Rhodopirellula bahusiensis: one gene and its partner. The protein of the gene in region 1 interacts with the protein of each later gene in a pairwise test. Links are inferred from orthologs where the notes say so. Each region holds a gene or a part of one and is shown in the gene's direction. Other genes may lie near its edges.

Evidence for each region.
Region 2: the proteins of nusG (region 1) and rho interact in binary tests that used the Escherichia coli proteins (3 or more experiments, as listed by UniProt). The link is inferred for Rhodopirellula bahusiensis from one-to-one orthologs.

What each region holds. Positions count from the first base shown.
Region 1 is NZ_NIZW01000007.1:68,012-71,504, forward strand. The notes cover bases 417-3,375. They hold nusG (transcription termination/antitermination protein NusG), read left to right. Parts: upstream 417-1,521; coding sequence 1,522-2,229; downstream 2,230-3,375. Other genes in these bases: tuf (elongation factor Tu), read left to right, coding at 417-802; secE (preprotein translocase subunit SecE), read left to right, coding at 1,067-1,525; rplK (50S ribosomal protein L11), read left to right, coding at 2,377-2,802; msrB (peptide-methionine (R)-S-oxide reductase MsrB), read right to left, coding at 2,857-3,375. Outside these bases: more of tuf, read left to right, coding at 1-416; more of msrB, read right to left, coding at 3,376-3,450. UniProt on the Escherichia coli protein: Part of the processive rRNA transcription and antitermination complex (rrnTAC). The complex forms an RNA-chaperone ring around the RNA exit tunnel of RNA polymerase (RNAP).
Region 2 is NZ_NIZW01000009.1:38,260-41,719, forward strand. The notes cover bases 237-3,162. They hold rho (transcription termination factor Rho), read left to right. Parts: upstream 237-953; coding sequence 954-2,372; downstream 2,373-3,162. Other genes in these bases: CEE69_RS12835 (DNA-3-methyladenine glycosylase family protein), read left to right, coding at 237-644; ribH (6,7-dimethyl-8-ribityllumazine synthase), read left to right, coding at 2,434-2,901; CEE69_RS12850 (ATP-binding protein), read left to right, coding at 2,987-3,162. Also shown: more of CEE69_RS12835, read left to right, coding at 1-236; more of CEE69_RS12850, read left to right, coding at 3,163-3,460. UniProt on the Escherichia coli protein: Facilitates transcription termination by a mechanism that involves Rho binding to the nascent RNA, activation of Rho's RNA-dependent ATPase activity, and release of the mRNA from the DNA template.

The sequences.
Region 1 (3,493 bases):
CATCGTTGTGTACTTGAACAAGTGTGACTTGGTCGACGACGAAGAATTGCTCGAACTCGTCGAACTCGAAGTTCGCGAATTGCTCAGCAAGTACGACTACCCAGGCGACGACGTTCCTGTCGTTCGTGGTAGCTCGCTGCCAGCTTACAACAACCCAGCTGACCCAGAAGCCAGCAAGTGCATCACCGAGTTGATGGAAGCACTTGACTCGCACATTCCTGAGCCTACCCGTGAAGACGACAAGCCATTCTTGATGGCAATCGAGGACGTCTTCTCGATCGAAGGTCGTGGTACGGTTGCTACCGGACGTATCGAGCGTGGTGTCGTGAAGGTCGGCGAAGAAGTCGAAATCATTGGTTTGGGCCCTAACTCGACCAAGACCACCTGCACCGGCGTCGAAATGTTCCGCAAGGAAATGAACGAAGGCCGTTCGGGCGACAACGTCGGTTGCTTGCTTCGTGGTGTCAAACGCGAAGACATCCAACGTGGTCAAGTCTTGGCAAAACCAGGCAGCATCACGCCTCACACCAAGTTCGAAGCAGAAGTTTACTGCTTGAGCAAAGACGAAGGTGGCCGTCACACGCCATTCTTCAGCGGTTACCGTCCACAGTTCTACTTCCGCACGACTGACGTCACCGGAACGGCCAACTTGGTCGGTGCCGACATGTGCATGCCTGGCGATAACGTCAAGGTTGAAGTTGAATTGCACAAACCAATCGCCATGGATGACGGCGTTCGCTTCGCTATTCGCGAAGGCGGCCGTACCGTTGGTTCAGGCGTTGTGACCAAGATCATCGAATAATCTGCGTTTGCAGAAAGTTACATGTAGGCGATAAGCTGTTAGCTGATAGCTAGTAGCTTATCGCTGTTTCAGGGGCGTAGCTCAATTGGCAGAGCACTGGTTTCCAAAACCAGCGGTTGTGAGTTCGACTCTCGCCGCCCCTGCTGTCCAGAATTCTGGTTTGCCCCCACGATCAAGAGGATGTGATCGCGGAAGAGGTCCGAGCAAACTGGCCCATGACCAATTTGGCTCAACACCAGAATCAATTCACGAAGGAGTCCACGGGTGTCCAAAGATCTAACCCAATCCGGCACGGCCGGCGCCGGAGGCAGTTCGCTGAGCAGCGAACTGTTCCATGCTGGTGTGTACAAAGCCAACCAAGGCCGGATTGTTCGCCAACTGACGGCTCTCGCCGTTTGGGTGATCGTCACGTTGGGTTGCTGGCGTTTGTATTCGTTCCTCCCTGCTGCCATGGGAGAATCCTCCCTCGCTGCACGAGCCATCCCGGCTGCGTTGCTGGCCGCTGGGCTCTGGTTCGGATTCAGAGTCGTCAACTGGCCTCGATTCGCCGATTTCTTGATCGCCGTCGAAGCGGAAATGAACAAGGTGACTTGGCCGAGCAAGGATGAACTGATCCGAGCTTCCGTGGTCGTGATTTTCACTATCTTCTTCCTTGCCATCACATTGTTCCTGTTCGATGTTCTCTGGCAATTCATCTTCAACTTCATCGGGGTAACATCGTGAGTGATGAAGACGTGAAAGACGTCGACTCGCCAGAAACCGAAGTCGCTCCCGCCGCTTCTGAAACACCGGCACCAGAGACTTCGGCAGCCGAAGCCCCCGCGCCCCCGCCTCCGGCTCCTGTTGACCCCAACGCACCGCCCAAACCAGAAGTGGACGATGAGTCCCCGATGGATTGGTACATCCTAAAAGTCGCGTTCAACCGCGAAGATTCCATTGCCGAAGCCCTTCGCAAGAAGGTTCGCATGGAAGACATGGGTGAGTTCTTTGGTGACATCGTCGTGCCATCCGAAGACGTGGCCACGTTCACTCGAGACGGCAAACGCCGCGTCAGCAAGCGAAAATTGTTGCCGGGTTACATCATGGTGTACATGTCGATTAACGACGACACCTGGTTCCTCGTTCGTGAAGTCGGTGGTATCAGCGATTTCACCGGTTCGGCTGGCAAACCGATGCCAATGGAACCCGAAGACGTCGAACGTTTCGTCAATCGCCCCGCGGTGGACGACGAAGACGAAACCCCGATCAAAACTGCGATTCCATTCAAAGTCGGCGATCGTGTTCGCGTCAAAGAAGGCAACTTCGAGAATCAAGAAGGCGAAGTCGATGTGGTCGACGAAGCCAACGGCCGCGTGACAGTGATCATCAACATCTTTGGACGCAGCGTCCCGATGGAACTGGATCACTGGCAAGTCGAGCCTTTGTAAAATGCCTCTTGCTGCTAGGCATTAGCGGCAAGCGTTATTATCCTCATCCATCCCACTTCAAACACCTCAGATTGCGTTGGCCTTTCAGCAGAACGCTGCACCTTAAGAGCTAACCGCTAATCGTTAAAAGCTAAAAGCTGTTTACCCATGGCAAAACAAGTCACCGGCCAAGCCAAGTTCCAAGTCCCCGGCGGTCAAGCCACTCCTGCACCTCCTGTCGGTACATCGCTGGGTAAATACGGCGTGAACTTGGGACAATTCGTCCAACAGTTCAACGATCGCACCAAGGAATACAACGGCACGCCGATTCCTGTGATCGTGACCGTTTACAACGATCGTAGCTTTGACTTCATCACCAAGAGCCCACCAGCCGCGTCGATGCTGATGCAATCCGCTGGCATCGCCAAAGGCAGCGGTGTCCCCAACAAGGACAAAGTCGCAACGGTCACCCGTGCTCAGTGCGAAGAAATCGCTCAAAAGAAGATGGAAGACCTCAACGCTCGCGATATCGATCAAGCCACCCGCATGATCGAAGGCACCGCTCGCAGCATGGGCATCATCGTCGACGGTTGATCGACGGTTGGCAGCTCAGTTGATTTGGTAGCCCAGCCGCATCTTGACGCTGGGCTATTTTTTGCTCTCGGACTTTGCTTCGATGAATTTCATCGAAGCACTGTTCATGCAAAATCGCTTGCCCGACGGTGCTGGGCCATCGTCAAACAGGTGCCCCAGGTGTGCTTCGCAACGCTTGCAGTGCACCTCCGTCCGCGGATACAGCATCTTGTAGTCCGTCTGGTAGCCAACGGCGTCTTTCGCGATTGGCAAATAGAAACTAGGCCAACCGGTTCCTGACTTGAACTTGGTCTTGCTGTCGAACAGTGGCTTGTCACAGACGATGCAGTGATACTCGCCCCTCTTTTTGTTGTTCCAATAGGCGTTCCGAAACGCTGGCTCCGTGGCAGCATTCTGAGTCACATCGTATTGAATCCGGTTCAGTTTCCTTCGAAGCTCAGCCTTTGTCGCAGGAATGTACTCTTCCTCGGATATCGTGTCCGACTCATCCGCGCCTTCCTGAGTGACCTTCAGAGCAGACGTTGATCCGCTCGATGAATCGGATTCGTCGGCTTGCAGTGCCAATCCCCCGAGCAGCAATCCGCTTGCTCCGATGAGGGCGAGAGCCAGTTTGTGTAGCGAGCCAAAACGCCATGAACGAGAATGCATTGTTTGGTCTCCAGAGTCGGAATGGGTGCCAAAATCTTGCTGA
Region 2 (3,460 bases), on another replicon or contig:
CCGCGGAGGGAGAGCGTAAAGCAGCGCTCGACTACCTGGGAAAGAAGGACGCTGCACTCCGACTGGTGAAGCATCGATTGGGCAGCCCACCGTCGTGGCGACGTCCCGCCGGCTTCGAAACGCTCGCTCGAATCATCCTGGAGCAGCAGGTGTCGCTGCGATCGGCGGAGTCGACCTTCCTGAAGTTGCAACACCTGCTCGCTGGACCACTCACCGCCGAAGGCATTGTCTCGCTTTCATCGGTGCAGACTCGAGCGTGCGGAGTCAGTCGACAAAAGCACCGCTATCTGCACCAACTGGCCGATGATGTTGTCCGAGGCCGTTTTCAGCTGGATCGCTTGGCCGAAATGCCTGATCAACAGGCCCTGCCTCAACTGACCGCTAGGCTGGGGATCGGCCGCTGGAGCGCGGAGGTTTACCTGATGTCCGCGCTCGATCGCCCCGACATTCTTCCCTTCGGCGACCTGGGTCTCCTCAAAGGCCTCGAGGAATTGGACGGGGGACAATACGAAAGCTTCGAAGCGGTGGTCGAACGTGCCAAACAGTGGCGCCCGTACCGTTCGACGGCAACTCGATTGGTATGGGCGTTGTACCTGGACAACCGTGGACTTCTGAACCCGATGGCCGCATCGAGTGTCACTTAGGGTGCTGCATCGACGGACGGGACCACAACCGAATACCTCCGCCAAACCACCTAAGGCGAACAAGCGACCGAAGCCGATGCGGTGCGGTGTTTGTGACGCCATCTTCACGGCCCCCTCATAATTCCGCCTGACAGGGGGCATGCATTCGTCTAAACTAAGTTCTGTGGCGTTGGCAATCTGGCGTCGCACCCCTCCCGGATGGCTCTCATCCGTCCTCCTCTCTTTTCATCCTACCGATTTGGTTCTCTCCTCATGGAACCTTCCTCCACGCCGGGTCCGGCGCGCAATGCTCGTCGTAGCAATCGCCGTATGCGCCACCCAGACAAAGATGTTGATAAACGTGTTCGCGAGCTTGATGCCGAACGCGATCCGCTCTCGTTGCCCGAAGAGATCGTCAGTGAAGTGACACGCGCGGGCGGCCGAGTTGGCATCCCCGCGAAAGATCAACCGCCCAAGCAAGCGTTGAACATCAACGACTTGCAAAAGCTCGAACATGACGAGTTGCTCGCTCTTGCCGAAACGGAAGGGTTGCAAGAGATCGCTGCGCTGCCGCGACAGGAACTTGTCTTCCGCTTGCTCAAAGCGCGGATGAGTGCGAATGGTCTGATGTACGGCGAAGGCACGCTTGAAATCCTTCCCGATGGATTTGGATTCCTGCGGAGCGCGCAGTACCACTACTTGTCTTGCCCCGACGACATCTATGTCTCCCCCAGCCAAATCCGTCGATTTGGACTGCACACGGGTTCGCATGTTGCCGGGCAAATTCGTCCGCCGAAGGAAAACGAACGCTACTTCGCTTTGCTGCGAATCGAAGCGATCAATCATGCGGACCCGATGCAGCGACAACGCCAAAAGCCGTTCGATGATCTCACGCCACTGCACCCGCGCTCGCGAATTGTGACCGAGCATGATGCGCAGGAACTCAGCACACGTGTGGTGGACTTGTTCACCCCAATTGGATTTGGACAACGAGGTCTGATTGTCAGTCCACCGCGTGCCGGCAAAACCATGTTGATGCAGAGCCTCGCCCGCGGCGTTCTCAACAACTACCCCAACGCCTATGTCGTGGTCTTGTTGATCGATGAACGTCCCGAAGAAGTGACGGACATGGAGCGTGAGATCCAATCGCCTCAATGCGAGGTGATCAGCAGCACGTTTGACGAACCACCGGCGAGACACATTCAAGTCGCTCAGATGGTGGTTGAAAAAGCCAAGCGAATGGTGGAATCGGGAACCGACGTTGTCATCTTCCTCGACTCGATCACCCGGCTCGCCCGAGCGTTCAACAGCGACAGCGATTCGGCAACGGGCAAGCTACTGACCGGCGGCCTGGACGCCGGTGCGATGCAGAAACCCAAGTCGATTTTCGGGTCCGCTCGAAAGGTCGAAGAAGGCGGTTCGCTCACGATCTTGGCAACCGCTTTGGTCGACACCGGAAGTCGCATGGACGACGTGATCTTTGAAGAATTCAAAGGCACCGGCAATTTGGAGATTGTTCTCGACCAAGACCTCGTCGCTCGCCGAGTTTGGCCAGCGATCGACCTGACACGCAGCGGCACACGTCGCGAAGAAATGTTGCTCGATCAGGAAGAACATCGCAGGATTGAAACCCTGCGTCGCGAATTGGCGGAACACTCGCCAGTCGATTCCATGACGGAACTGACCAAGCGAATGCGAAAAACACAAAACAACGCTGAGTTTCTCATGAGTGTTCAACCGCAAGACTGAATGGCCGCACGCGGCATTCCCCCCACCTCCTTCACCCTCCAATTCTTTCCCGAGAATTTGAATGCCTTCCATCGATGGAACCACCGGAAATTTGCCCAGCGGACGTGTTGCAATCATCGCGAGCCGCTACAACGCCAACATCTGCGACTCGATGGTGCAGGCCGCTTTGCAATCACTGACTGACGCTGGCATCCCGGAAGACAAACACTGGCTGATCCGTGTGCCTGGTGCATGGGAATTGTGCTGGGCGGTGGAGCAAGCCTTCCAACACGCTGACGTCATTGGTGCGATCACGCTGGGATGCGTGATCAAAGGCGAGACGACTCACGACGAACACATCAATCGCGCCGTCAGCGACACGCTGATGGAGCAATCAGTACGAACGGGCCGTCCCGTTGGCTTTGGCTTGCTGACTTGCAACACCGTCGAACAAGCGATCCAGCGCAGCGGTGGAACGGTCGGAAACAAAGGCCACGAAGCCGCCGATGCAATGCTGGAAATGCTGCGATTGCAAACCAAAATGCGATAGCGTTTGCGGCCGAGTCCACGTCACGCCAAACGAGTTTGCGTGGCGTTCGCACTGATTGAAATCACCGCTGCATCCGGAGCCCTGCATGACTCGTTTGTTCATCCAGTTCTACTGCGGCGTTCTATTGATCCTGCTCATCGCCTGGATCATCCAAGCCTACGTGTTTCGCGGAACGACGGAGGCCCAGAACATCTCGGTGATCGAGAACGCGCTCAGTGGCGGCGCCTTGCTGGCCCGCGACGAGATTGCCGCCGGTGGAATGCAAAACATCGACGAAACCGTCGCCAGCATTCAATCACGATTCACCTATCCCGTCGGCGTGGTGAATCGCTCCGAACGGTCATTGTCGAAGACACTGTTGCAACGCCTCGACGATGGCGAGGCCGTACTTTCCGGCGATAGCATCGAAGTGGCACTCACGGGAACACCGCTGTTGGTCGAACTCGGACCGCTCCCGCGTTTCGCCGGGCCGCGACGCAGCGACATTCTGCTCGGACTGACCAGCGTCTTTCTATTGGTCGCATTGGCGATCGCGATTTTAATGCGTCCCATCGCCAGG